Regions from separate parts of the Mesorhizobium sp. B3-1-9 genome, predicted to be linked through region 2. Evidence: riboswitches for the same ligand, from Rfam matches in the RefSeq annotation. Region 2 holds a riboswitch; the other holds the start of a gene.

Region 1 (14,470 bases), on a different contig from region 2:
GAATTCATGGATCGAGGGAGGCGCGTTCATGCCGCCTCCCCTTGCATGGCGGCCGCGGCGCGGCCGGCCAGCCATTCGTAGCTGACGCCGGCGATGCCGTGCCTGCGGCTTGCCGCCATCACATGCGGCCAGTGCTGCGGCGCGATGCGGCCGCGCCGGCGCATCTGCCGCGCCGCCTCGTAGCCGCAGCCGACATCGGCGGCGAAGGCGCCGATGCTCCGCGAGGAATCAATAAGCTCCGGAATGTCGGCGGGCTGGGCGGATCCGCCGGCGAGCGATGCGGAAGAGCTTGCGGAATGTACGATCATGCGTTAAGCGTACGTTATGTACGAATGACGCGCAAGCAAAATCGTACACTTTGGACGATTATTTTCAGGCATTTTGTACGATGATGGAATCCCGGCACAGATTGCAGCAGGCGCGCGCCCAGGCCGGCTATGCCTCGCCCAGCGATGCGGCGCGGGCCTTGCGCGACATCAACAAGAACACGCTGATCAGCCATGAGAACGGCAACCGGCCATTGTCCCGGAAAGCGGCGGAGAAATACGGCCGGCTGTTCGGCGTCGACCCCGGCTGGCTCCTGTTCAATGCCGATGGGGCGGAAGCGGCGCCCGTCAGCCTCATGCCCTCGCCCGTCACCGTCGACGTGCCGATCGTGTCGTGGATCAGCGCCGGCGAGCTCGGCAGCCAGGACAGCGTGGTCAACCTCTCCGACTATCCGACCATCCCCACTGCCGACCTCGAGGAGGGCGAATGGATCGCGCTGCGCGTCGACGGTCCGTCGATGAACAAGATCTCGCCGCCGGATTCGATCATCTTCGTCAATTTGCGCGACAAGCGGCTGGTGACCAATGGCTGCTACGTGATCTCGGACGAGACGGGACGCGCCACCTACAAGCGCTACCGCCCGAACGACAACCCGCCCTTCCAGCCGGCGTCCTATATGGATATCCCGCCGCCGGAGCTGGAGGGCGCGATCACCATCATCGGGCGGGTGAAGCGGTCGATGATCGATATGTGAGCCGTTGGGAGCGATGCCGCCAAGCTGAGGCGCTGCTTTGCTTCCCGCTCGCAAGGTCCTCGCCAAACTCCACTTGGCCCACCCCAAGGGCATAAATGCAGCCACCGCAATTTCTGCTTGCATTAGGGAACAAAAACAGAACTATATAGGTATCCGCGAGAGCAGTCGCGATCACTCCGGGGGGAGGATCAATCATGTCACGCCGCACTGGCGCGCTGATGCGCGCGTTTGTTGCCTGGGTTCCGCGCGGGCCGCTCCTGGCGCTGGCAGGGGTGGTTGTGGTTGGTGCTTTCGGCGGCAAAACATTCGCGGCTGGCAAAGACTACAACACTTGCTTCAGTGAGAGCAAAGTCTCCGCCGACCGGCAGGTTGCCGCCTGCACCGCAATCGCCGAGGACAGAGGCGAGGTGCCTGATCTTCGCGTAAGCGCCTATTTTGTGCGCGGCCTGGCCTATGCACAGAGGAACGATATTGCCCACCTCATCGCCGATATGAACGAGGTGATCGCGCTCGATCCGACTTACGTCCGCGCATTTACCAATCGCGCCATCGCCTGGGAGAGCAAAGGGGATTTCGACCGGGCCGTCGCGGACTACACAAAAGCGATCGCGCTTACGCCGGATGACGCAAGCCGATATGCCGATCGCGCGCGGGCGCTCAATAAGAAAGGCGAGCATGATCGGGCTATCGCCGATTGCGACAAGGCGATCGACATCGATCCCGCCAATGAAATGGCCTATGGCATGCGCGGCGTTGTGTGGGAAGACAAGGGCGACGCAGCGCGGGCCCAGGCCGACTACGACAAAGCGGAGAGCGTCCGTATTGACCCTATCGCTCCTTACCTAGAACGCGCCCGCTCATCGATCGCCGAGCGTGATCGCAAGCGAGCCAAGGCCGATTGCAAGCGCATCGCCAATATCGATGCGGACAAGGGGCGCGATTGCACGCGACTGATTGTCGAGGCTTTCGGTGAGCCGGGCGACGGCGCGACCGACCCAAACCCAGCTTCTGCTCAAAATGCGATTGGAGTAGAGTGGCAGGAAAAGGGCGACCATACCCGCGCCATCGCCGCATTCGACGAGGCGATCCGGCTCAATCCAGCAAGTTCCGCTTTCTACTTCAACCGCGCCAAGAGCTGGGCCTCAAAGAAGAATTATGCCCGCGCTATCGCCGATCTGGATGAAGCCGTTCGCCGCGATCCGGCCAACGCCCAAGCTTACCGCGTGCGCGGCATGACCATGGCCCAGATCGGCAATTCACGAGAGGCGTTTGCCGACCTCGACAAAGCGATTGCCATCAGCTCCGACGATCCAAAATCGTATTTCGAGCGGGCAGTCGTCTGGGAGGCGAAGGATGCCGACAAGGCAATTGCGGACCTCGACAAAGCGATCGCGCTCGATCCGGCCAACGCCGACTACCGAAAAGAAAGGCTCAGCGTCCAAATCAGCAGGAGCAGGGCGAACGGGCAACCCGTGCTGCAGTCGCCGAGCGCTGCGACCAATCAGGCTGATGTCCCAGTCCCCGTTGAGCCGCAGCCGGCCAAGCCTACCCCGCCTCCCACATATGCGCCGCCGCAACTATATGCCAAGCAGGATAACTCCGCCGCCATTGCTTGGAACCTCAAATCGGGGTTGCAGGCGATGCAGGTCGACCCCAAGGGCGCGATAGATACATTCAGCTTTGTCATCGGCCTCGATCCCTACAATGCAGATGCCTATTACAACCGCTCGATCGCCGAGGCACTCGTCGGCAATTTCGACCTCGCCATCGGCGATTGCCGGCGAGCGGTCGAACTCGATCGGAAACGCGCAGGCACGTGTTGGGAAAATCTGCCTGGCCAACAGCCGACCGCTACGCAGCCAAACGGGGATCCGGCGACCGCCAAGACACTGCTCGAGCGCGCCCAGATGCGGTTGTCGAAATACGGCGTCGACGGCGCGCTGCTCGATTTCGACAAGGCGATCAGCCTCGACCCCGACAATGCCGACGCCTATCTGGGCCGCAGCCGCGCCAGGACGCTCAAGGGCGACAGGGCCGGCGCGGCGGCGGATTGCCGGCGCGCCGTGGAGTTGGATTCCACACGGTCGGCAAGCTGCGACGAGCAGGCTGCCGGCGATGAGGGCAAAACTGAACCGTCGCAGGACCCTGAGCAGCCGAAGGCGGCGGCCGCTGCTCCAAAGCCACAAATCGTCCGTCCGAATTTGGCGGCTACGGACGACACGCTGGCAGCAAAGACCTTGGAGACAAAAGACCAGCGCGCCCTGCAAGCGATCCTGGAAGGCGATGCCTGGCTGGACATGGGCAAATACGACAAGGCGATCGGCTCCTATGACGTGGTGATCGCGCTCGAACCCGACAACCGCTTCGGCTATTTCGGCCGCGGCAGGGCCAGGGCCGCCATACGCGATTATGGCCAGGCGATCGCCGACTTCGACAGGGTGATCCAGTTTGCCCCCAATTTTGCCGCCGCGTATTTTCACCGGGGGCTCGCCAAGGTGACGTCCGGCGATGTCGAGGGCGCGCTTGCCGATTGCGATCGGGCAGCGACGCTCGACCCGAAGGCGCGCGACGCCCACTATTGCAAAGGCATGGCCTGGCACGCCAAGGGCGACACCGGGCGCGCCATCGCCGCCTATTCGGTGGCGATCGGGATCGATCCCGGGCATGACGCCAGCTACTACGCGCGCGGCATGGTGCGGGCGGATCGGAAAGACTATGCCGGCGCCATCGCCGATTTCGATCAGGCGCTCAAGCTCGATCCCGGCAATGGTGACTATGCCGTAGCCCGCAAGGCAGCGGCGGACGTCAGCGGGGGGCCTGCCGATGGCATGACCAAAGCGGACGGCTCCGACATAACGGCGAACGAACGGAGCGCCACCGCAGTTGCGCCAGCAGAAACCCTGTCTGCGGTCAAGCCTGGTGCGAGTGACGATCTTTCGCTTGCCGATCCGAAGTTGGCGAAGCTTATCGACACCAGTGATCCCCGCGTCCTCGTCGCGGTGGCCAAGGGCGACAGCCTCTTGCACGAAGAAAAGTATGACGAAGCGATCGAGGCCTATGAAGAGGCCATCGCAATCGATCCTAAGAGCCCGCTCGCCTATTTCAGCCGTGGCAGGGCCTTTGATGGCAAGAAGGATTTTACCCGCGCGATCGCCGATTACGACAAGGCCATCGCCATTATTCCCGATGCGGCCGCGCCGCTCATGCGCCGTGGCCTGGCCAAGGCCGCGGCGGGCGACGCGGACGGCGCGCTTGACGATTGCATCAAAGCCATCAGGCTCGACCCGAAAGCGAGCGGCGCTTTCTTCTGTTCCGGAGCGGCCTGGTACGCCACGGGAGACCCGAAGCGAGCGATCGAGGCATTTTCAGCGGCGATCGAGATCGATCCGAAAGACGCTGCCAGCTACTACGGACGCGGCATGGTGCGAGCCGACGGCAAAAACTACGCCGATGCCATTGCCGACCTCGACCAAGCTGCCAAACTAGACCCGCACAATCCAAACTACGCCGCCGCGCGCAAAGCAGCGATGGCCACGCAGAAGAAAGGCGGTGTCGGCGGCAACGCGATCGCGCCATCCTCGAAGAAGCTAAACGCTCTGGTCGATCGCGGCTACGCCTTCTACTACAAGGGCCAATATGATCGTGCGATCGCCCAATTCAACAAGGCGATGGCGCTCGATCCGCAAGATGCCTCGCCCTATGTCGGACGGGCCATCGCGCTTGTCGACAAAGGCAAATACGACGCGGCGATCGAGGACTACAACAAGGTCATCGGGCTCTACCCCGACTACTCGGACGCTTACATCGGCCGTTCCGTCGCGTGGACCAAAAAGAACGAACCGGATCGCGCCATCGCCGATTTGAGCCGTGCAATCGAGCTCGACGCCAATGACGCGCAGGCCTATTTCGGGCGCGGCGGCGCCTTCGCTGCCAAGGGTGACTATGGCCGGGCGATCGCCGATTTCAATCAGGCGCTCAAGCTCGATCCGGAGATGAGCCTCGCCCGCAAGGGCCTCAAGCTTGCGGCGGCGGCGAAGGCAAAGACGTCAGGCAAGATCGAGAGCGGAGCGGCGACCTTGGCGGGTGGCATTCCGCCTGGAGCCAGGGCGGCTTTCAACAAGGCACAAGTGCTGGACGGCAGGGATGACTATGACGGCGCCATCGCGCAGTATGGCAAAGCGATTGCCCTGTTCCCCACCTTCCGAGACGCATATGTAGCGCGCGCCATCCTTTGGGAGACGAAGGGCGACTATGCCCGTGCCATCGCCGATTTCAGCCAGGCGATCAGTATCGGCCCCGACATCGGTGACACTTACAGCGATCGCGGCCGCGTCCTCAGCTACCAGGGGGACTATGACGGGGCATCGGCGGATTACGAAAACGCCGTCCGTCTCGATCCAATGAACGCAAGGATCTATGCCGGTCGAGGCATGTTCCGCATGAAGCACCACGAAGACACAGGGGCATTCAGCGATTTCGAAACGGTTCTTAGACTCGATCGCAATAACGTTTTCGGTTACTTCGGCCGCGGCACGATCCGCGCCCGCAAAGCGGACTATGACGGCGCCATCGCCGACCTCAACCAAGCGATCAAGTTAAGGCCAAATTTCGCTGGCGCATACAAATCGCGTAGCGCTGTGTGGGAAGCCAAGGGCGACCGCAAGCGTGCGGAAGCCGACCGCAAGAAGGCGCTGAGCCTTGGGGCAGAGTGAGCAGGGTGTCGGAGCGCGGGCGGATGTCACCTTGGAAATGGTTGCAAGTCGCGGCGGTCGTCTCCGTAAGCATCGTTGGGACTAAAGTGATGCCAACGATGTTCGGCAGCGGCAGAGATCACCACTATCAGTCAGTAAAGATGCCGCCCCACACGCTGACCACCGCCGACATCGATGCCGAGATCCGGAAGCAGGATCTCCAGATATTCGAGGCTATCGCCCGCGAATTTCCGGACGACTACGATGCGATGCTGCGCAAGATCACTGCCGTGGCCCAGGCCGGAAGCCAAACAGAAGTGCGCGATATCAGCAGACAGGCGGTCGCCGATCTGAGGCATAGATATGCGCCACTCCTACCCACGACCCCCGACAGCAACGCTTCGGAAGCGCTTTCGGCTCAACTCGACATGCTCAATCATGTCATGGCGCGCGAAACACCGGCCACCTGCAACAATTACCTGCGCAACGGGCCGGACGCGATCAGCGCGCCCGGCCACGATTTCCTGGCTGACCTGGACAGGATCGGCGCCACGCTGTTCCGCGCCTTCGGCGCCGCCAAAAGAAGCGGCCTACCGGCGGCCGTGCCTAGCGATCAGGACTGGTCGCTGGTCGCCGACGTTTTCACAATGATCGGCGGCACGTCGGCCGAGATGGAGGCTATCTCGAACGCCAACCAGGACTTCCCGGGCCTGTGCCCGGCCATGGCGAGATTCTATGAGGCCGCCCTGTTACTGCATGGCGAACCCGGGTGGCACATCAAAACCGCGCTGCTTCGCGCCATCGTTGAGAATTAGGCTCCGCACCGGATTTCCGGACGGGTTCCGGCGCGACACCGCGTTCCTTCGTCCTCTCAGGCGCCCAGAAACTCGTTGCTGAAGTACGCCTCGATATCCGGCTTCTCCTTCAGCGCCTTGCCATTGCCGTCGAGCAATATCCCCGACGAGAACAGATACCCGCCCATCGCCTCCATCTTCGCCTTGTCCATCGTGCCGATGGCGCCGTTGGCACTCTTCAGGAAATGGCCGTCGTTCAGCGCCTTCAGCGAGGCGTCGATCAGCGCCGGGTTGGCGAGTGTGTCCTTGTTGGCGGCGATCAGCAGTTCGCCCGCCTCCAGCGCCTGATCGACCGCGAAGGCATACCCGCGCCGCGTCGCCTTGACGAAAGCGGCTGCGGCTTTCGGGTCGGCGCTAAGGAAGGCGTTGCTGGAGACGATCAGCGTGGTGTGCTCGTCCGGCACGCCGTAGTCGGCGTAGCGGAAGCTGCGCTGCTTGAGGCCTTTCAGTTCCGCTTCGACACCTTCCCATGTCGAGACTTCGAGCGTGAAATCGACCGAGCCGTTGGCCAGCGCATCGTATGCGGACGTCCCCAGCGTCACGGTCGAAAAATCGCCCTTGCCGCCGTCATGGCGGATGATGGTCCGCAGCAGCGCGTTTTCCCAGGCGCTGCCGAAGCCGCCATAGGTCAGGCCGTCAAGATTTTTCGGGCTCTTGATCGCCGCGCGGTCGGCGTTGAAGACGACGCGGCCGGTCTCCGACTGGACGACGGCGTAGACGGCCTTCAGGTCGGCGCCAGCACTCTTCTGGGTGAACAGGCCGAGCGAGCCGGAAATACCGAAATCGGCGACACGGTTGGCTACCAGCGTGCCCGAGCCGGTATCGCCATAGGGCAGGATTTCGACGTCAAGGCCGGCGTCGCGATAGAAGCCTTTGTCGCGGGCGACGAACAGGCCGATGTGATTGGTGTTGACGGTCCAGTCAAGCGCGACCGTGATCTTTTGCGGGGTGGCGGCACGGGCGTGCGCGACGGCCCCGGCAAGAGGCAGGCCGGCGGCCAGAAACAGCGCCTGGCGGCGGGTCAGATCGGTCATTTCAATTCTCCATCGGATGGTCGGAAATTCGGATCGGATTGGCCAAGCAGCGTGTCGAGGATGCCTGCCTCGATCGCCGCGGCCTCGCGGGCAATCGCCGCGCTCTCGGTGCGCGGGCGCGGCAGCGGCACGGCCACCTCACGCACCACGCGCGCGGGCCGCGCCGAAAGCACATAGATACGGTCGGACAGAAGCACTGCTTCGCGCACGTCATGGGTGATGAGCAGCGCCGTCCAGCGATGGTTTCGCCACATCGTCTCCAGCCAGCGCTGCATGGCGGCGCGGGTGAGCGCGTCGAGCGCGCCGAACGGCTCGTCGAGCAAAAGCATGTCGCGCTGCTGCACCACGGTGCGCAGGAGCGCGGCGCGCTGGCGCATGCCGCCGGACAGTTCGGCCGGCCAGGCGCGCTCGAAGCCGGCAAGGCCGAATTCGGCGAACAACGGCGCCACGCGCTCGCGCGCCGCGCGCCGCTTCATGCCCTGCACTTCGAGCCCCAGCGCCGCATTGTCGATAACGCGCCGCCACGGCATCAGCGCGTCGCGCTGCGGCATGAAGGCGAAGCGGGCGCCATCGAGCGGCGCGCCGTCGAAGCGCATCTCGCCCTCGCCCCGGATTGCGCCGGTGAGCAGTTGGAACAATGTCGACTTGCCGGCGCCGGAGGGACCGAGGATCGAGACGAACTCGCCCGCGCCGACATGGAGCGAGACGCTGGCCAGAACCTGCAGCGCGCCGAAGTTCTTTCGCACGTCGCGGAGCTCGAGCCGGGTCATGGCCGGCGCTCCCCGACAGGCTTGTCGCCGTCGCGCCCCGCCCTTTCGCCCTCTGCATTTTCCCAGGGCATGGCGAGACGCTGGACGAGCACGGCGAGGCCGAACAGCGCCAGCGTCAGCGCCGAGCTGACCGCGACGGCGGCAAGCACCAGGTCGGGGCGGAAATTGTTCTTGGCGCTGAGCATGTAGATGCCGAGCCCCTTCGCGGCGCCCGCATATTCGGCGAAGATGGCGCCCACCACGGCATAGGTGATGGAGATGCGCAGTCCGGCGAAGAAATAGGGCAGCGCCGACGGCAGCCGCGCCAGCCAAAAGATGCGCCAGCGCCCTGCTCCCATCGCGGCGAGCATCTGGCTGATCTCCTTGGCCGTGGCGGCATAGCCTTCGACCAGCGCCACCATCATCGGGAAGAAGGTGACCAGCGCCACGAGCAGGATTTTTGGCAGCAGCCCGAAGCCGAACCACAGCACCACCAGCGGCGCGATCGCCACCAGCGGCAACGTCTGGCTGGCGATCAGCAGCGGGAACAGCGCCCGGCGCAACGGGGCCAGGAAGTCGACCAGCGCCGAGAGGATGAAGGCGGCAACAAGCGAGCAGGCAAAGCCCGCCAGCGTGGCGCGGATGGTGGGCAGCGTGTTGTCGGCAAGCGCCGAGCGGTTCTCCCAGGCTTGCGCCAGCACGCGCGAGGGCGCGGGGAGCACGGTGGACGCGATGCCGCCGAGGCGGGCGTAGAGCTCCCAGGCGATGAGGAGAAGAGCGAAAGCGATGGCGGCGGGGAAGATCCTGGCGAAGGCGGAAGCAAGGGCTGATCTCCCCCGCAAGGGGGGAGATTGGACGGCATCCCGGCTTTCGCCAATCTCGGAAGGCTCTTCTTGCGGTGTAGAACCGAACGAAACAGCCATCATATCCACCTCGGCAGCGCTACGCGGCTCAAACCGCGGTCGGGCTGTTCGCCGAAATCGTTATGTCGAGCGTCACGTGGCCCGCGCCGGGGCCGAAGCGGCAGAAGGCTTCGGCGAGCGTGGCGAACACCGCGCCGGCATCGCCGCGCAGCCTGGTGCAGAAATTCTTCGAGCGGTCGAAGACGCCGGAGTTTTTCAGGAAGTCGATGCAGCCATAGATCTCGTCCATGTGGTCGCCGGTGCCCATCACATAGAGCGAGAATTGCGCCGCCACCGGCTGGTCGGTCGAGGGCGTCGCCTCGACGGCGCGGAGCGCGGCGCGCTTGCGCTCCTCGAGCGGAATCGCCGGGCCGCCGATCTCGTCGGAGCGGCAGATCGGGTCGTCCGGCTCGCCGGGGCAGCCGCGCGAGACCGCGGCCGACAGCACGCAGTGCCTGCCACTCTTCGCCGCCGCGACGAACAGGTCGCGCATGGCGGGAAAAAGCACTTCGGGCGGCCCGACCAGCAGCGTCGAGATATCGTCGGTCTCGACCCTCAGCCTGTCGCGGTAAGGATCGAGCGCGCCCAACGCGCCGAGGATCACGCCGACGAAATCGTCAGCCATGGGATAAAGGGAAATCTGTGCGCCGGAAAACATGGCCCGCCTCGCTCCGCTGGTATTATCCAGATCAGCTTTAGGGTCCGGAGGCTTGCCGCCGCCATCTCAGCCCCGACCGTACGGAGCACCCCTGTGGATAGCCGCGTTAAAGCACTGTTCGAGCGAATGGGAAAGCGGTTTTTTGCGAGGCCAATTGGGCCAAGAGCCCCATCTCCCTAAGGGAGATGCCGGGTTATAAGATTTTCGCAGATTTCTTATAATCGCGGTATCGTAACCCAGTGTCGTTCAAATTGTACGAATCCGGCTTGATTGTTTTTCGTACATAAAGTACGATATTCCCTTCCTTTGAGGGGACTTGCTTGAATACCGCGAACCATGGCGCTTTCGCCGACCTCTCCCGCCCTTTGCTCTCGCCACTGCCGTTCGCCGAGCGCGAACGCGTTGCCGGCGCCTGGCGCATGGCCAGCCAGGACATCGCCGACGACATCCGTTTCATCCGGCAATATCTGAAGGTGATCGCCGAGAAGGACGAGCGGCTTTCGACCGGCACGCTGGTGCATGGCCGCGGCTATGTCGAGGCCTGCGCCGCCTGGCTCCCGGAGACGGTGGCGCGGTATCTGCGCAATCTCAGGCTGATCAGCGAATGCGAAAGCGCGATGATCGCGGCCGGCATGAGGTTTGCCCGGTCGAGCGATGCGTGGTGAGGGAGCTCCCCCTACAACCCTTGGGCCGCCCGTCGAAAAATGCATCGTTTCATACAATTGGCAATTGGTGGACGCGGCTGAGCGGCGGGTGGTTAAATTCGTCTCAGGCGAAGGAGGGTAAAGCCGCGTACCAGGGAGGAACTCGTTTGATGGACCAGCGTATCGACATCGGCATACAGCCTGACGACCAGCCCTACGAAGTCACGTCATTCGCCAGAAAGCATGGCCTGACGATCCCCGTCGCGGACGCGGTGCTTTTCGCCAGGGGACCGTCGCCGTCGCGGACCGCCTGCGATATGGCGGCGCTGGCCCTCATTTGCGCCGTCGCGCAATACGCCGGAAAGCAAGGGAGACGGTAGCCTCCCCTACCAGCTGAACTGCAGCCCCACATTGCCGCCGACCTGGCTGCCGGCGAAGGCAATGCCGAGCGTGCTGGTCAGCCGGCCGCCATGGTCGAAGCCCTCGCTCAGCACCGCGGCGCCCGTGATGCCGAAGGCATTGGCATAGCCGGCATTGCCCCAGTTGACGCGCACACCGAAATGCTCGCCCTGGACGAGATCGGGCGCTGCGAGCGCGGCCGAGATCGAGGCGTTCTCAAAGGCGCGCGTGATGCGGTTGTCGATGTCATCGACGTGGGCCGCGAGCGCCGTCTTACCGACCTCGGTCATCTCGCCGCCATTGCCGTCGTCGACCTGCTTCTTGGTCACGCCAGTCTGGGCATTGATGCAGGTGTCCGTGCCCGGACTATAGTAGTAATTGGCTCCATAGGCGGAGCAGATCTTGACATACGCGACTGCCGCCTGGGATGGCGCCGCAAGGAGCGTTGCCGCGCCGAGGATCGCCGGCGCAAGAAGATATCTGAACATTGATTGCCCCCGGTCGCGCTTACCAGGTGAACTGCAGGCCGGCATTGCCGCCGACCGTCTTGCCGGAGAAGCCGACGCCTGCGGCGCCGGCCAGCCGACCGTTGCCGCCAGACATGAAGCCCTCGCCAAGAACCGCCGCGCCGGTGACGCCCATGGCGTTGGATTGACCGGCATTGCCCCAGTTGACGCGCACGCCGAAACGCTCGCCCTGCACCAGGTCCGGGCCGGCCAGCGCCGAGGCCACCGATGCACCCTCGAAGGCGCGCTGGACGCGGCGGTCAATGTCGTCGACCTTGCCCGCCAACGCCGTCTTGCCGTCGACCACACCGTCCTCCGTCAAGCTGCGCGTCTCGCCCGTGTTGGCATTGATACAGGTGGCGGTGCCGGGACTGTAATAGTATTGCGCGCCATACGCCGTGCAGACCCTGACGTACTCGACCGGCGCCGCCTGGCAAGGCGCAGAGAGACCGCCCGCCACAGCTAGAAACGCAAATGAAATGACACGGTTGATACCCCGCATGCCTGATCCCCGAAGTTGGATGTTGAGAGAAAGCCTCGCATGAAAAAGGCGCATGCGAGCGCGCGGAGTCAACTGCGCCTTCCGCTCAATGCCTGACTTTTACTGGGAGCATTTCATCTATTGAACACATATTGCAGCCAAGCTACAGTAAACAGTTCAACCTGACCAGTAATTCCCCGATGATTTGGAGCTGTGGCGTCGAGGCTTATTAACACTCTCTAATATCAAGCGATGCCGGGCGATCTGCCCGGCAGGCTCGCCGATGTGGGCCCGCGCAGCTGGCGCAGGCCGCGGCTTTGCAGGTCGCCGTCGCCGGTGGGTCAACTATGCGGGCAGACGGTCTGACGACTGCCCGTAATCCTTTAGGACGCGATCAGCCCTTGGCTTTCGACTTGGGTGGCGCCTTGGGGGCCTTGGCAGGCTTCTCCGCCTTCGCGGCCTTCGGCTTCTCGACCTTGGCGGCAGCGGCCTTCTTGGCGGCTTTCTTCGGCCTGCCCGCCTCATCGATCTCGGCCGTCGCCTGGTCCCAGTGCTCCATATGCGCGCCTTCAGGCCGGCCGGCCTGCTCCCAAATCTCGTGCGCGCGTTGGCGAATGCGTTCGTGCCTGTCGTCCGTCACTTTGTCGCCTCCTACGGTTTGGGCCTGTTCCCCAGCCAAACATTAGCCGAATTTTCGCGTGCCGTCTTGGGTGTAGACGCGGCGCGCAAACGCATCTTGAAGCAATATCCGGTGATGGCTCACTTCTCGTCGGAAAGCACCGCGATGCCGAGATACGCGGCCTTCTTGACGATCAGTCCGGCCAGGTCGGCGTCGGAACGATCGGTTCCGGTGCGCTCGCGCAGCAGCGCGACCGCCTGCTTGATCGACAGCAGCCCATCGCCGCGTTCGGCCAGCAGCCTGTCGACTTGGCGGGCAATGTCAGGTGATTCGACGTGTGGATGATGCATGGCAACGACTCCTTCCGCGCTTCGTTGCCTCCCAAACCGCTGTTTATCTTAGGCCTTATGCCCGGATACGAGAAGAGCCCGATCCTTCCCCGATGCTCCGGGGAGAGGATCGGGCTCTTTCAGGACTAAATCTACTCGATCACCTGAACAACGCGGCGCGTGCCGGGATCGATCAGCACCGTATGGTCATTGACGACCGCATAGCGGTACTGGACGTCCGGAACCTGCTGCAGCTCGACGGTGTCAGGCACGGTCGAGCCGACGCCGAGCTCGAGGCCGAGCACATTGACCGAGGCGATCGGATGCTTGTGGACATATTCCCTGACCACGGTCTGCTGCTCGGGGGTGACGATCACCTCGTCCGCGGCCGCGATGCCGATGCCGGCCATCAGAGCCAGGCCGGCGACAGCTGGAATGAGGGTGGTTTTCATCGTTTATCTCCTGTTGCGTTGTTGAGCTCCGCCTGGTCTCCGCGGGGCGGAAACACGGGCAGGTCGAACATGGGAGCTCCCGAGGCAAACGCCGCCGGCAGGGTGTTGTTCCGTCAGCCACGACTAATTGATTTGGCGGAACCTTCGCATCGGCTCCGCATTGGAAGGCATTGAAACTGCCCAAGTCTTTGAAAATCAAAGGATGCCGCAGTCATGCAAGAAGGTCCCATCAGAAGCGACATCGAACTTCGGGCCCCCGTGGCCATTGCCGTGGGCGCCGGCTTCAAGCGCGAGATCGCCACGCTCACCGGGATGCAGAACTTTCTCAAGGAATGGCCGCAGGCCACGCGGGGCGATAGCTACGCCAACGCATTCCGCGCCTGTGAGGCGGCGCGGACCGGAGAGATCGATCTCGACAAGGCACGGCAGGCGTTCCTGGTCTTCGCGCGGAAGGCCGGAATCGAATGGACCGGCGCCGATCCGGTCGCGGTGCTGCGCGAAGCAAAGATCAGGCGAAGCCGGGTACGCGAAAGCCGGGCACAGAACCGACACGTGCCTGGATAGTCCCTCGCCGGGCAAAGGCCGGTCGGCAGCGTCGGGCATGACGCCCGCAGAGCCAGCGGCGCCCGCTGGAGCGGCAGCGTCTGTTGATCACGCCTCACAACGCGTATAACGACCGTCCACCAAGACGCCGTGCGCATTGGCCTTGACCACAAGTTTTAGGATTTGGCCTGCGAATCCCGGGGCAACCGGGCGCACCCTGGCGTCCGTTGCATCCGTTTGCCTGCAGACCGCCGCCTTGCCGGCTGGAGGTCGACTGGATCGATCGGGGATCGGCTGGAGGCCGCTGTCAGCTCGGTGCCGACTCGCCCGGGGCCTCGGTGACGAAGGACGCGGCGATCAGATCGTCCGCGTCTATGCGTAGGGAGCCCTCGCCGCCCCCCATGATGGCCGCGACCTTCTGGAAGGTCTTCATCTCATGCTCGGTGATCCGGGCGTCCCGCATCCTGGCTTTGAGATCGGCGACACGCATCCCGAGCGAACGGGATGTTCCGATTTCTCGTTTCGACATGTTGGTCAGTCTCCTCCCCCAACCCGTGCCTGTTTCGCCGCCGCCCGATTCCCGCATCC
Region 2 (14,470 bases):
CTCTTGTCGATGCCCTTGGCCTCGATCACCAGCTTGCCGGATTCGGCTGCATCGCTCGCCACCATGGTGGCAGTGCCTTCGGCGCCGCGATGGCTGCGGAAGCGCTGGCGCATGGTCTGCAACTCGCCGAGGCGACGCATGTTGCGCTTTCGCCTGGCGGTCACGCCATAGCGCAGCCAGTGCTCCTCGCGCACGATCTGGCGGCCGAGCTTGTGCTGCTCGCGCTCTTCTTCTTCCAGCACCTGGTCGCGCCATTCCTCGAAATGGGCAAAGCCCTTGTCCAGCCGCCGCGTCTGGCCGCGGTCGAGCCAGACGGTGGCGCGCGTGACGCGCTCGAGGAAGCGGCGGTCATGCGAGATCAGGATGACGGCGGAGGAGGTGCGGGCAAGCTCCTCTTCCAGCCATTCGATGACCGACAGGTCGAGATGGTTGGTCGGCTCGTCGAGCAGGAGGATATCGGGCTCCGGAGCCATGACGCGGGCAAGCGCGGCGCGGCGCGCCTCGCCACCGGAAAGATCGTTCGGACGCTCCTCGCCGGTCAGGCCGAGATGCTCCATCAGATAGGTGGCGCGATGCGGATCGTCGGCCGGGCCGAGGCCGGCCTCGACATAGGCACGCACGTCGGCAAAGCCGTCCATATCCGGCATCTGCGGCAGATAGCGGACGGTCGCCGAAGGCTGGCGGAACACCTCGCCGTCCTGCGGCTCGATCATGCCGGCGGCGATCTTAAGGAGCGTCGACTTGCCGGAGCCGTTGCGGCCGACCAGCGCGATCTTCTCGCCTGCGGATGCGCTGAGCGCCGCGCCGTCGAGCAGCGGGGTGCCGCCGAAGGTCAGTTTAATGCCGTCGAGATTGAGGAGTGGCGGCGCCATGTCAGCTTTCTGGAAGAGGATAGGGGTGGGCCAGAAGCAGCGCCCGGCCGCGCTCCAGCGCGATGCCGAGCCGCCCTTTGACCTCGTTTGATATAGTGAGCGAGGAGCCGAACGCCACCTCGACGCAGTCGAGCGGCCATTTCGCGCCGGTCACCGTCAGGCCGGCGAGCTCGGAGAAGCCGAGCACCGAAAACAAGGTGCCGTCGTCATAGTCGAAGCCGGCCTTGCCAGGCAGGATGGGAACGCCTTCCTGCGCGCCGCTGGTCAGCAAGACCTCGGTGCCGGCCTCTGCCAGCCGAAGCGCAAGCGCCAGGTGCAAGAAAGCATGGTCGGCGCGCTTGCCGCCGAAGGCGCCGGCCAGCACCAGGCTGGTGGCGCCACGCTTAAGCGCTTCCGCTATGGCGAGCTCGCCATCGGTCATGTCCTTCTCGGCCGGGAAGACTTTTCGCGGAACGGCGGCGAGATCATCCGACAGATTGGCAGGCACCGAGTCGAAATCGCCGACCCACAGCTCCGGCACCAGTCCAAGCATGCGGGCATGGCCGATGCCGGCATCGGCGGCGATGACGCGCGAAGCTTCGATCTGGCGTTCGAGCCGGGGCGTGCGAATAAGCTCGCCGCCAAGCAGGATGGTGAATGTGCCCATGGCCGTGGCCCTTACCAGCCCTCCAAGCGAAACGGAAGCCGGACGGCCCCGCGCTTCGGTTGCGCGCCTGCTGTCCGAACATCAGCTGCCCGGCAAACTTCCGCTTGCGCGCCGCTTCGGCGGGGCCTATCTGTCGAAACGCTCTAACGGGGTGCCGGACGTGATCCGGCTGAGAGGCGATCAAGCCAACCCGCTGAACCTGATCCGGTTTGTACCGGCGGAGGGATTAGACGTTTCGGACCATCCGGCGCCTCAATCCTTGTCATTCGAACGAAGGAGGCGCCGATGCGCGCAATGCTGTCCAATCTCATTCTCGCAACCGGTCTTGTCTCGCTTCTGGCGAGCGTCGCGCCTGCAGAGGCAAAGGACAAGCTCACCGTCTATACCTATGAGAGCTTCACCGCCGACTGGGGACCCGGCCCGGCCATCAAGAAGGAGTTCGAGGCCGAATGCGGCTGCGATCTCGAATTCGTCTCGGTGGCCGACGGCGTCGCCCTGCTCAACCGCGTCAAGCTGGAAGGCGCCAGCACCAAGGCCGACATCGTGCTCGGCCTCGACACCAACCTGACGGCAGATGCCAAGGCGAGCGGCCTGTTCGCGCCGCATGGCGAAGTCTCCGGCATCAACGTGCCCGGCGGCTGGAGCGACGACACTTTTGTCCCCTTCGATTATGGCTATTTCGCCGTCGTCTATGACACACAAAAACTGAAGACACCGCCCAAGAGCCTGAAGGACCTGGTGGAGGGCGCCGGCACGGACAAGATCGTCATCCAGGATCCGCGCACCTCGACGCCCGGCCTAGGCCTGCTCTTGTGGGTGAAGTCCGTCTATGGCGACAAGGCGCCGGAGGCCTGGGCAAAGCTCAAGACGAAGGTGCTGACGGTGACGCCGGGCTGGAGCGAGGCCTACGGCCTGTTCACCAAGGGCGAGGCGCCGATGGTGCTCTCCTACACCACCTCGCCGGCCTATCACATGGTGGCCGAGAACACCGAGCGCTATCAGGCGGCCTCTTTCGAGGAAGGCGAGTACCTGCAGATCGAGGTTGCCGGCATCACCACGACGGGCGCCAAGAACCCGCTGGCGCAAAAGTTCATCGCCTTCATGACCGGACCGAAATTCCAGGACGTCATTCCGGAGACCAACTGGATGTTCCCGGCCGGCAAGACCGACAAGCCGCTCAACCCGGCCTTCGACAAATTGGTCAAGCCGACAAAGACCTTGCTGTTCAGCCCGGAGGAAGTGGCTGCCAACCGCAAGGCCTGGGTGGATGAGTGGCTTGCGGTGATGAGCAAGTAGGACGTCTCGGTTATTATCCTTCCGCGATGATCGCTCTACGGCGCCCCCCTCTGTCCTGCCGGACATCTCCCCCTCTAGGGGGGAGATTGGCTGTCACGCCGGCCTTCGCCAATCTCCGGCGTTGCAGGATCGAGCGCGGCGTCGAAGTTGCTAATCTCCCCCCTAGAGGGGGAGACGTCCGGCAGGACAGAGGGGGGCGCGAAGGAACGCGGCGTTTGCTGAATTCCACCAAGGTGCGACGTGCAAGCCGCCGCGCACCCTGACTCCCGCATCAACGCCGGCGTCATCGCCCTTGCCGCCATCGGCTTCCTCATTGGCGGCGCCTTCGCCGGCCTCGTCCTCGAAGGCGCGCAAGATCTCTCCGGCGCTGCCGCGGCCTTCGACGGCTACCTCTTGCGCGTCGCACGCTTCACGCTCTGGCAGGCGGCTCTGTCGACGCTGCTGTCGGTCGCGCCGGCGCTGCTGGTCGCGCGCGCATTGTCGAGACATCCGACCTTTCCCGGGCGTCGGCTGATCCTGCAGCTGTTCACCGTGCCGCTGGCCTTGCCGGCGATCGTCGCCGCGCTCGGCATATTGGCGCTCTATGGACGGGCGGGGTATCTTGCCGGCGTCTTCGCCGAACTTGGCGGTGGGGATTGGCCGGGAATCTACGGCCTCTCCGGCATCCTTGTCGCGCATGTCTTCTTCAACCTGCCCCTGGCCACGCGCCTCTTCCTCGAGGCGCTGGGCACCGTTCCCGCCGACCAGTGGCGGCTGGCGAGTCAGCTCGGCATGGGCGCCCGGCCGGCTTTCCGGCTGATCGAATGGCCGGTGCTGCGCGCGGCCCTGCCGGGGATCGCCGGGCTGGTCTTCATGCTCTGCATAACCTCCTTCACCATCGTGCTGACGCTGGGCGGCGGTCCGGCCGCGACGACGCTGGAAGTCGCCATCTACCAGGCGCTGCGCTTCGACTTCGATCCCGCGCGCGCCGTGGTGCTGACGCTGCTGCAGATCGCGCTCACCTTCGTCGTGGTCGTTGCGCTCACGCGGCTCGGCGCCAACACGGTCGGCGATGCCAATCTGCCGGTGGCGCCACGCCGCTACCTTTCGGCGGGACGGACCGAAAGCGTGCTGAACGCCGGCCTCATCGCGCTGGCCCTGCTGTTCGTCGCCGGGCCGATGCTGGCGACCGTGCTTTCAGGCCTTCAGGCCGACCTCGGCCGATTGGCGGACGAGGAGGCGGTGCGCCGCGCGACGCTCACCAGCGCGGGCCTCGCCCTGCTTGCGGCGTTGCTCAGCGTGACATTGTCGCTGGCGCTGATCGCGGCGCGGCGCGCGCTGGCCCTGCGGCGCCGGGCAGGCGGCGCCATGGGCCTGCTCGAACATGCCGCCGACACTGGCGCCGGCTTCGTGCTGGTCGTGCCGCCAATCGTCCTTGGCGCCGGCTGGTTCCTGGCGCTGCGCCACGTCACCGATGTCTTCGCCGTCGCGCCGGCCATGGTCGTCGCCGTCAACGCGGTGATGGCGATGCCCTTCGCCATCCGCGCCATTCGCCCGGCCTATGACGCGGCGAGCGAGCGCCACGAGCGGCTTTGCCTGGCGCTCGGCATATCCGGCTGGACCCGGCTCAGCCTGATCGACTGGCCGTCGCTCGGGCGGCCCCTGGCCACCGGCTTCGCTTTCGCCGTGGCGCTGTCGCTCGGCGATCTCGGCGTGATCGCGCTGTTCGGCAGCGATTCCGTGCAGACCTTGCCCTATCTGCTTTTGGCGCGCATGGGCAGCTACCGGACAGCCGACGCCGCGGGGCTTGCCTTGCTGCTTGGCCTCGTCTGCCTGATGCTGGTGGTCGCCGCCGACTGGCTGGGGCGGGAAGGAAAGTCATGACGACGAGCATCGATGGCGCCGCCGCGCAAAAGGGCCTCACCGTCGCGCTGGAGGGCGTCTCGTTCAGCTATGGCGAATCCTCCTTCAGTTTCGACGCCGAATTCGCGGCCGGCAGGATCACCGCCATCATGGGGCCGAGCGGCTCCGGCAAGTCGACGCTGCTCAATCTGATAGCCGGCTTCGAAACGCCCGATGCGGGCAAGGTGCTGATCGGCGGCGCCGATCTCGGCAACACGCCGCCTTCGGCACGGCCGGTGTCAATGGTGTTCCAGGAAAACAATTTGTTCGCGCATCTTTCGGTCGAAGCCAATGTCGGGCTCGGCCGCTCGCCGTCGCTCAAACTCGGCGATGCCGATCGCGCCGACGTCACCGAGGCGCTGGCGCGGGTCGGTCTTGCGGGCAAGGAAAGGCGGTTGCCGCGCGAGCTTTCCGGCGGCGAGCGGCAACGCGTGGCGCTGGCGCGGGTGCTGTTGCGCGACCGGCCAGTCTTGCTGCTCGACGAACCTTTCGCGTCGCTCGGCCCGGCGCTGCGCGACGACATGCTCGACCTTATGGCCGGCATCCATGCCGAGCGCGAAATGACGGTGCTGTTCGTCACGCATCAGCCGGAAGATGCGCGCCGCATCGGCCAGGACGTGGCTTTTCTCGACGAAGGCACGATCGCGGCAACCGGGCCGGCGGATGATTTCTTCGATCGGTCTGGACCGGACGCCTTCCGGCGCTATATCGGCGATCGAGGCGGCACCGTTGCCGGATCACAACATATTGCCTGGAAGCGGACATAATTTACGGCCAAACCGGCAACGGGCGATCCGGCGTTTGCTTGCCTTGTCCGGGGGAGTGTGGCTAGGTCCGGCCATGCTGGTCCGGCTGGGCCGCGATTTGCCGAAAGAGTTCGAAAGGAACCGATCTGTCGACCGGCGCTGAGAAGGTTTGGATGAGGCCGCTGGCACGATTTCTCGCGCTGGCGAGCGTTGCCGTACTGGCCAGCTGCCAGATGTTCACGCCGCCGGACGTGCAGGAAAGCGGCTTCCAGCCCTCCGACAAGCCGATCACCGTCGACAATGTCGTCGCCAACGCCAAGCTCGCCGAAATGGCGAAGGCGCAGCATCCGCGGATTCTCGCCACCTATGGCGGCGAATATTCCGATCCCAGGCTCGAACGCATGGTGGCCAAGGTCGTCGGCAATCTGACGGTGGTGTCAGCCAACCCTACCCAGACCTATCGCATCACCATCCTCAACTCGCCCAACGTCAACGCCTTCGCGCTGCCGGGCGGCTATCTCTATGTGACGCGCGGCTTGCTGGCGCTGGCCAATGATTCGTCCGAGCTTGCCGCCGTCATCGCGCATGAGATGGGCCACGTCACCGCGAATCACGGCCTGCAGCGGCAGCAGCTCGAAGCCGAGGAAGGCCTGGCGACCAAGGTGGTCTCCGATGTGCTCGGCGACAGCCCGACGGCCAAGGCGGCGCTCATCCGCGGCAAGCTCAGGCTTGCGCAATTCTCGCGCAACCAGGAACTGCAGGCCGACGCCATCGGCATCAAGTCGATCGGCGAGGCGGGCTACGATCCCTATGCGGCGGGTCGCTTCCTGCAGTCGATGTCGGCCTATACGGATTTCCGCTCGGTCAGCGGCGCCACCGACGCCAGCCTCGACTTCCTGGCGACGCACCCCAACACGCCGCAGCGCATCGAGCTGGCGCAGCGCCTTGCGCGCAATTTCGGCCCGCCCGGCGTCGGCACGCGCGACCGCGACGCATTTCTGGCCGGCATAGACGGCCTGCTTTACGGCGACACGCCGGAAGAAGGCTATGTGCGCGGCCAGACCTTCATGCATCCCAAACTCGGGGTGTCCTTCACCGTGCCGGAGGGTTTCGTCATCGACAATTCGGCGGCCGCCGTCACCGCGACCGGGCCTGGCGACATCGCCATCCGCTTCGACGGCGTGGCGATCGACAAGTCCGTCTCGCTCACCGATTACATCCGCAGCGGCTGGGTGGCGGGGTTGGAAGACGCCAGCGTGCGCCAGGAGACGATCAACGGCAACGATGCGGCGACTGCGCATGCCAGCGCGCAAGGCTGGCAGTTCGACATCGCAGTGATCCGCGCCGGCGGGCAGGTCTACAGGCTGCTGACGGCCGCGCCCTCGGCCAGCACTTCGCTGGATTCAGTCGCGCGCTCGGTCAGCGGCTCCTTCCGTGTGCTGAGCCCGGCCGAGAAGGCGGCGCTGAAGCCGCTGCATATCAGGGTCGTCACTGTCCAGGCCGGCCAGACCATGGGCTCGCTCGCCGCGCAGATGGTCGGTGTCGACCGCAAGCTCGACCTGTTCCGCGTGCTCAACGCCATGTCGCCGGGCGCGACAGTGTCGTCGGGCGACAAGGTCAAGATCGTCACCGACAGGTAGGACTCGCGAATTCGCACCAACCAGGCGCCGTCGGCTATTTGAACAATCGCCCGGGCCGGGAGCCGTTGTCCTTCACAAGCCGTCACTACCGGTGTCGCCGCCGTCACCTTCGCCGTCGCCGGTATTGCCACCGCCGGTGCTGGCAGCGTGGCTACTGCCACCAGTCCAGGATGTCCTCCCGGTTCCCGTTGGCATCGGCTTGACCTTTGGTGCCCCCGGAATTGTCGGTGTGACGGTCTTCGGTTTCGACACGGGCACGCGCACCACTTTTATCTTCGTGATGACCTTCGGGGCCTTGCACGCCATGACCACGGGGATGGTGCGCGCGGGGTGCGCGGAAAGACCGAGAATGCCCATCGAATAGACGTCTTGCCGCTCCATGCCGGCTTTGAGGAAAGCCAGGGCGCGGGCCGGGTCGGCGGGCACGCCGTTGCGGCCTTCCGTGAAGATCACGGCAAGCTCTTTCATGGCGTCGACATGCCCCATCGCCGCTGCCTGGAGCAGCAGGTCGAGGCCCTTGCCGGTGTCGCGCTCGACGCCGAGGCCATTGAACAAAGCGCGTCCCCAGGCGGCCAGGGCGTAGGGGTCTCCGTTGTCCGACGCCTTCGAATAGAGGTCGTTCGCCTTCGATGTATCGACAGCCGCCCCTGTTCCGGACGAGGCGATGGAGCCGAGCGCGAACAGGGCGCGGATATGTCCCTTGTCCGCGGCTTCCTGGATCGCTTGCCTGGCCTCGTCGATCCTGCCCGCCGCCAGCAGCGCCCGCCCCAGCTCGTAACGGAAGCGCGCAATGTCGGGGTATGACCTCACCGCCGCCTCGCAGGTCTCGAGAGCCCCGCCGCCGATCTCATTCGGCAACCGTCCCGGGACGACGCCCTGCAGGTCGAGCGGCTCGCCAGCGGCCTGGTCGCAAGGGTCGACGCCCGGCGACAGTTTCATCGTCGCCCGCTTCGCGGCGTTGCCGACGCGGATATCGAAGCCGACTTCGACGGGAGCGGCCGAGCCGATCTGCGGCTCGTAGCGCAGATTGTCGACCTCGGCGGCCATCAGGCTCGATTGCGGCGACAGGACGCGACCGGGCAAGGACAGCGTTCCGGTCGCCGGGTAGCTCGCAAGCTTGAGGCTGATCGAGGCATCCTTGGCCGGAAGATCCAGTTTCAGCGGAACCGGGCCGACGCCGACCGGGACGCGGATATCGCGACTTCCAATCGCCTCGGCGACATCGCCAACCTGGATTCCGCGCTCCGCCACCTGCTCGTTCTGCTGCGCGTCGGGAGGCGGTGGCGCTGGTTGCTCCGCCCCGCGCATCAGCACGACATCGTCGATCAGCGAGGAGCTCTCCCACGGAACCTGCTTGCCGTTGGTGGCCTTGACCACGTCGCGGCGCACGGCCGCCATGACCGAGCGTATCTCCTGGTCCGGCGCCAGCGCGCGGCGGGAGAAGGACGACGAGAACGGGCTGAGATCGCCGGAACCGTCATAGGCGACCGCCCCCGGCTCGGTTGCATAGGCAATCAGCGTGTTCTGCGAACCTGTTACCTGCGCAAGTCCGCTGTCGCCGGCGACGATCAACTGGTCGCGCAGCCAATAGTCCTTGCGCGGGAAGGGATTGTTGCGGCAGGCGTCGAGGATGATCATCTGGATCTTCGATCTCGAGCGCAGTTGCCGCAATATGTCGTCGACCTTGATGGCCTGGACCTCCATGTCGGCCGCGTCTTTCAGCGACGCATCGACCGGAATCAGGAAATTCTCGCCGCCGATCTGAAAGCCGTGTCCCGAATAGTAGACGACCGCGAGATCGGCGCCGTCGGCTGCCGCCAGATAGTTGCGGAACCGCTCTTCGAACTGAAGCCTGGTCAGGTCCTTGGCGGCGAACACCTCGAAGCCGGCCAGCCGGAACGTATTGGAGACGTCGTCCGCGTCCTTGTCGGGATTCTTGAGCGCCGGGATTTCGCGATACTCGGAATTGCCGATGACGAGGGCAACCCTTCGATCGGCGTGCGCTTCGAATGTCGTGAGGCCCACGAGGAACAGGGCTACAAGGAGCGCGCAGCATCGCAGCATGGCAAATCCCCCTTATGTTATGATCTGGAGGCGTCAAAAAAGCCGATTGCGGCGCAGCGGTCTGTTAAAGAGCTCACAATCAATATGCGTCATCGAGGAAAAATCGCCTCGACGGCGAATATATTCTTATTTAATAAATTTCTTATCTTTGATTTTTTAATTACATTAATTTCAGGCCGCTTCCGCCAAAAATTCCGGATTCTGCTTCACAAGGGCCAGCTTCAGCTTTTCCATGGCGCGGGCCTCGATCTGGCGGACGCGTTCCTTGGAGATGCCGAGCTGTTCGCCGAGCGCTTCCAGCGTGGCGCCGTCGTCGCTCAGCCTGCGCTCCTCAATGATGCGAAGCTCGCGGGCGTTGAGCGCGCCGAGCGCGCTCTTCAGCCAGACAGCCCGGCGCTGGATGTCGATCCGGTCGCCGACGATCTCGTCGGGGAGCGGGTCTTCGGAGACCAGGAAATCCATCCGCTCGGCGGCGCCGTTCTCGTCGGCCAAAGGCGCGTTGAGCGAGCTGTCGGGCGAGGACAGTCGTGAATCCATCATCGCCACGTCGGCTTCCGGAACGCCGAGCGCGGCCGAGACCTCGCGATAGAGCGTGGCATTGGAGAGCGGCTCGGCGCCGTTGGCGAGGCGGGCGCGCAGACGCCGCAGGTTGAAGAACAGCGCCTTCTGCGCCGAACTCGTGCCGCCGCGCACGATCGACCAGTTGCGCAGGATGTAATCCTGCATGGAGGCGCGGATCCACCAGGTGGCATAGGTCGAGAAGCGCACTTCGCGCGCGGGCTCGAAACGGGCGGCAGCCTCGAGCAGGCCGACATGACCCTCCTGGATAAGGTCGCCGAGCGGCAGGCCGTAGTGGCGGAATTTCGAGGCCATCGAGATGACCAGGCGCATATGGGCGACGGTGATCCTATGCAACGCGTGCTGGTCGTTCTCTTCCTTCCAGCGCAAAGCGAGGACATGCTCCTCGTCGCGCTCGAGATAAGGAGCCTTCATTGCCGCCCGGACCAGCGTCCGTCCTGCCGCGTCCTCGATCATGCCGGCTCCTTTTGGTGGTGAGTGGGCTTACAGCGGTTGAAAAGAGGCCGCCGCGCCCTACAACAGCCATGCAACGTGTCAGGCGCATCGATGGTTCCGCCGTCCGAGGGGGCAAATATTGCCAGCGGGAACGTTTTGTTATCGGCCCGAAAGAGTCGCTTGGCGGTTATCAGGCAAATTTGAGAAACAGATTTCTGGAAGAGGCGATTTTTGAAATCTGGTTCCTTATTTCGCAGCCTTCTATCTGTCAGTTTCCGGCTCTCACAATCGCGCCGGGCACCGGTCAAAACGGGATCACAGAAAAATGAAATGGCTCAAATCGCTCCTTGTCGCCGGAACGTTGCAGGTTCTGGCGGTCACGGCCGGGCATGCCGGCGCCAATCTCGACCAGATCAAGCAGGCGGGCGTCATCAAGGTCGGCACCGAAGGCACCTACGCGCCCTTCACCTATCATGACGAATCCAACGCCCTGGTCGGCTTCGATGTCGAGATCGCCAAGGCCATCGCCGACAAGCTCGGCGTCAAGGTCGAGTTCCTCGAAGGCAAGTGGGACGGGCTGATCGCCGGCCTCGACGCCAACCGCTACGACGCCGTCATCAACGAGGTCGGCATCACCGATGCGCGCAAGGCCAAGTACGACTTCTCCGATCCCTACATCGCCTCGAAGGCGGTGCTGATCGTGCGCGGCGACAACACCGACATCAAGACCTTCGCCGACCTCAAGGGCAAGAAGTCGGCGCAGTCGCTGACCTCCAACTTCGGCAAGCTCGCCGAGTCCAATGGCGCCGAGCTCGTCGGCACTGACGGTTTCGACCAGTCGATCCAGCTTCTGCTCACCGGCCGCGCCGACGCCACCATCAACGACAGCCTGTCCTTCCTCGACTTCAAGAAGCACAAGCCGGACGCCAATGTGAAGATCGCCGCGCAGGAAGAGAATGCCGACTATTCCGGCGTTATCGTGCGCAAGGGCGATCCGGAACTGGTCGCGGCCATCAACAAGGCGCTGGCCGACATCAAGGCCGACGGCACCTACCAGAAGATCGCCGACAAATATTTCGGCCAGGACGTTTCGAAGTAAGGCAATCGTCCTCTGTTCGGAAACCGGCGGGCCGTCAAAGACGGCCCGTTATTCTTTGCACGATATTCATGCGCCGCCGTCTTTGACGGCCCGTCGGCTTTTGCATGATAGTCAGTCCATACGGAGGAACGCGCCGCCGTATCTGGAAGGGAGAAGCGCTCCGTGCCGCACTGGCTGCAATTGATGCTGGAATCGTTGCCGACGCTGTTGTGGGCGGCGCTGATTTTCACCGTGCCGCTGACGCTCCTGTCCTTCGCGCTCGGGCTCATCGCCGGACTGGCGACCGCGCTGATCCGGCTGTTCGGTCCAAAGCCGCTGGTTGCGCTGGTTCGCTTCTATGTCTGGATCTTTCGCGGCACGCCGCTGCTCGTTCAGTTGTTCCTGATCTTCTACGGCCTGCCGTCGGTCGGCATCCTGCTCGATGCCTTTCCCGCCGCGCTTATCGGCTTCACGCTCAACATTGGCGCCTATACGTCGGAGATCATCCGCGCCGTCATCGGCTCGGTGCCGAAAGGCCAATGGGAGGCATCCTACTCGATCGGCATGACCTGGAGCCAGGCGATGCGGCGCACGATCCTGCCGCAAGCCGGCCGCGTCGCGGTGCCGCCGCTTTCCAACACCTTCATCTCGCTGGTCAAGGATACCTCGCTGGCGGCGGCGATCACGGTGCCCGAGATGTTCCAGGCGGCGCAGCGCATCGTCGCCACCACCTATGAGCCGCTGATCCTCTATGTCGAGGCGGCGGCGCTCTATCTCGCGTTGAGCTCGGTGCTGTCGGCGCTGCAGGCGCGGCTGGAGGTGCGGCTCAACCGCTATGGCGGGTTCCTGGAGGCCAACGCATGATCGGCCTCACCGACATCGAAAAGCGCTTCGGCGACAATCTGGTGCTGAAAGGCGTCACCGTCAGCCTGGACGAGGGCAGCGTGACGGCGCTGGTCGGCCCTTCGGGCGGCGGCAAAAGCACGCTCTTACGCTGCATCAACCTGTTGGAGATCCCGACGTCCGGCGCTTTGCGCATCGGCGAGGAGGGGCTGGAATTCCATCCGGGCATCAAGGTGCCGGCCAAGGACATCCAGCGCATTCGCCTGCAGACCGGCATGGTGTTCCAGAATTTCCAGCTCTTCCCGCATCGCACCGCGATCGAGAATGTCATGGAAGGGCTGGTGACGGTGCTGAAATGGCCGGAGCCAAGGGCGCGCGAGCGGGCCATGGCGCTGCTCGAAAAGGTAGGCATGGCGCACAAGGCCGATGCCTGGCCGGCGACGCTGTCCGGCGGCCAGCAGCAGCGTGTGGCGATCGCCCGGGCGCTGGCGCCGTCGCCGCGCGTGCTGCTTTGCGACGAGCCGACCTCGGCGCTCGATCCGGAACTGGCGCAGGAAGTGGTCGACGTGCTTGGGCAGCTTGCCCGCGAAGGCACAACCATGGTGATGGCGACGCACGATCTGAGGCTCGCCTCCAAGATCGCGCAGGAGGTCGTCTTTCTCGATGCCGGCTCGATCGTCGAGAAAGGCCCGGCCTCGGTCGTGTTCGACAATCCGGAGCGTGAGCGGACCAAGCGGTTTATCGCTTCGCTGCGGCAGGAAGAAGCGCAGAAGGAGTCTGGCGGCTGAGTCCTTTACCTCCCCTTTTGTGGGGAGACCGGACCGAAGGTCCGGGTAAAGAGCGGGGGCCGCCGCTTCTTCAAGGCTTTGTTTTCATGCATGTCGTTATCGCAAAACCGCTGCACACTTTGCGCGACATGCATTAAAGCAGGTCGCGTGAAAAAGGATTCACGCGACCTGCTTTAAGTTTGGATTTTAAGCATGTCTTTGTCCCGAAACCGGGTCCACTTTCGGGAGACATGCTTTAAGCCCAAACAAAAAACCCGACGCGAGGCCGGGTTCTTCGTAGTTCGATGAGCGAAAAAGCTCAGGCAGCTTCTTCCTGTTCGGATTCTTCGTTGTCGGCCTTGGCGCCGCGCTTCGGGCCCTTGTTGAGGTTGACCTCGATGAGGCGAACCGCCTCGGTCTCCGACATGCGGTTCACCGCGGCGATCTCGCGGGCCATACGGTCGAGCGCGGCTTCATAGAGCTGACGCTCGGAATAGGATTGCTCCGGCTGGTTGTCGGCGCGGTAAAGGTCGCGCACCACTTCCGAGATCGAGATCAGGTCGCCGGAATTGATCTTGGCATCATATTCCTGGGCGCGGCGCGACCACATGGTGCGCTTGATGCGGGCGCGGCCCTGCACGACCTTCAGCGCGCGGTCGACATAGTCCTCTTCCGACAGCTTGCGCATCCCGATCGAGGTCGCCTTGGCGACCGGTACCTTGAGCCGCATCTTGTCCTTCTGGAAATCGATGACGAACAGTTCCAGCTTGTGACCCGCAACTTCCTGCTCGTCGATCGCCACGATCTGGCCGACGCCATGCGCCGGATAGACGATGAACTCGCCGGTCTTGAACCCGTGGCGGGCCGCGTTGGACTTCTTCTGCGGGGTGATCGTTGCCATTACGCCCTGAACTCCTTAAGTTGTGCAGCCGGCATCATGCCGGCTCGAACCGATGGGGTCGGCGATAGCCGACCATTAGCCGCGCAACAGGATGAACCACCGGAAAAGCAGGGACCGGCATACCGCACGAATGCGACCGCCTGCCCAGATCGCTCTGGTCCGGATCTAAAAGCTCACCTTTCAGTGATTTGGGGCGTTAGCGCCATAAATCGACGTTGTGTCACCGGCATGTTTCGTTGATGTAACACAAAAAGTCGGAAGAATCAAGGTTTTGCTGCGTTCGCTAACGCCAAACGGGGTCGCTGCCTGTCAAGACAGCAACTGTATCGGTCGCGTTACGTCGCGTCATGCCGGCGTCGCCGGCGCCAGCATCAATCGCCTTCACCGGGCTCCGGCGAGAAATATTTCTCGAACTTCCCGGCCTCGCCATCGAAGGTTTTGGCGTCCGCGGGCGGCTCTTTCTTGGCGGTGATATTGGGCCACTTCTCGGCGTATTCGGAATTGACCTGCAACCATTTGTCGAGGCCGCCCTCGGTGTCCGGCTTGATCGCGTCGGCAGGACATTCGGGCTCGCACACGCCGCAGTCAATGCACTCGTCGGGATGGATGACGAGCATGTTCTCGCCCTCGTAGAAACAGTCGACCGGACAGACCTCGATGCAGTCCATGTATTTGCATTTGATGCAATTGTCGGTCACGACATAGGTCATTGCAGGCTCCGG

The links. A riboswitch is a leader RNA that binds a small molecule or an ion and turns the genes downstream of it on or off. The one in region 2 is predicted to bind thiamine pyrophosphate.
Region 1: it holds a riboswitch for thiamine pyrophosphate, as region 2 does, so the genes downstream of both, FJW07_RS05690 (YkoF family thiamine/hydroxymethylpyrimidine-binding protein) here and thiB (thiamine ABC transporter substrate binding subunit) in region 2, are expected to answer to the same signal.

What each region holds. Positions count from the first base shown of each region.
Region 1 is NZ_VFTJ01000002.1:442,538-457,007, reverse strand. Features, by position in the region: gene FJW07_RS05730 (hypothetical protein) at 1-30, opposite strand, end outside; gene FJW07_RS05725 (hypothetical protein) at 27-308, opposite strand; gene FJW07_RS05720 (S24 family peptidase) at 389-1,021, shown strand; gene FJW07_RS05715 (tetratricopeptide repeat protein) at 1,216-5,733, shown strand; gene FJW07_RS05710 (hypothetical protein) at 5,823-6,527, shown strand; gene FJW07_RS05705 (ABC transporter substrate-binding protein) at 6,584-7,600, opposite strand; gene FJW07_RS05700 (ABC transporter ATP-binding protein) at 7,597-8,370, opposite strand; gene FJW07_RS05695 (ABC transporter permease) at 8,367-9,191, opposite strand; gene FJW07_RS05690 (YkoF family thiamine/hydroxymethylpyrimidine-binding protein) at 9,301-9,909, opposite strand; TPP riboswitch at 9,900-10,012, opposite strand; gene FJW07_RS05685 (hypothetical protein) at 10,230-10,574, shown strand; gene FJW07_RS05680 (hypothetical protein) at 10,724-10,933, shown strand; gene FJW07_RS05675 (porin) at 10,940-11,440, opposite strand; gene FJW07_RS05670 (porin) at 11,460-11,960, opposite strand; gene FJW07_RS05665 (DUF2934 domain-containing protein) at 12,334-12,579, opposite strand; gene FJW07_RS05660 (hypothetical protein) at 12,699-12,908, opposite strand; gene FJW07_RS05655 (DUF1236 domain-containing protein) at 13,040-13,339, opposite strand; gene FJW07_RS05650 (DUF982 domain-containing protein) at 13,553-13,903, shown strand; gene FJW07_RS05645 (hypothetical protein) at 14,190-14,411, opposite strand.
Region 2 is NZ_VFTJ01000016.1:58,996-73,465, forward strand. Features, by position in the region: gene FJW07_RS23630 (ABC-F family ATP-binding cassette domain-containing protein) at 1-872, opposite strand, end outside; gene FJW07_RS23635 (thiamine diphosphokinase) at 874-1,518, opposite strand; TPP riboswitch at 1,656-1,761, shown strand; gene thiB (thiamine ABC transporter substrate binding subunit) at 1,804-2,814, shown strand; gene thiP (thiamine/thiamine pyrophosphate ABC transporter permease) at 3,055-4,677, shown strand; gene thiQ (thiamine ABC transporter ATP-binding protein) at 4,674-5,462, shown strand; gene FJW07_RS23655 (M48 family metalloprotease) at 5,615-7,081, shown strand; gene FJW07_RS23660 (caspase family protein) at 7,154-9,145, opposite strand; gene FJW07_RS23665 (RNA polymerase factor sigma-32) at 9,317-10,180, opposite strand; gene FJW07_RS23670 (hypothetical protein) at 10,249-10,488, shown strand; gene FJW07_RS23675 (amino acid ABC transporter substrate-binding protein) at 10,485-11,258, shown strand; gene FJW07_RS23680 (ABC transporter permease subunit) at 11,421-12,101, shown strand; gene FJW07_RS23685 (amino acid ABC transporter ATP-binding protein) at 12,098-12,868, shown strand; gene FJW07_RS23690 (CarD family transcriptional regulator) at 13,167-13,748, opposite strand; gene fdxA (ferredoxin FdxA) at 14,120-14,458, opposite strand.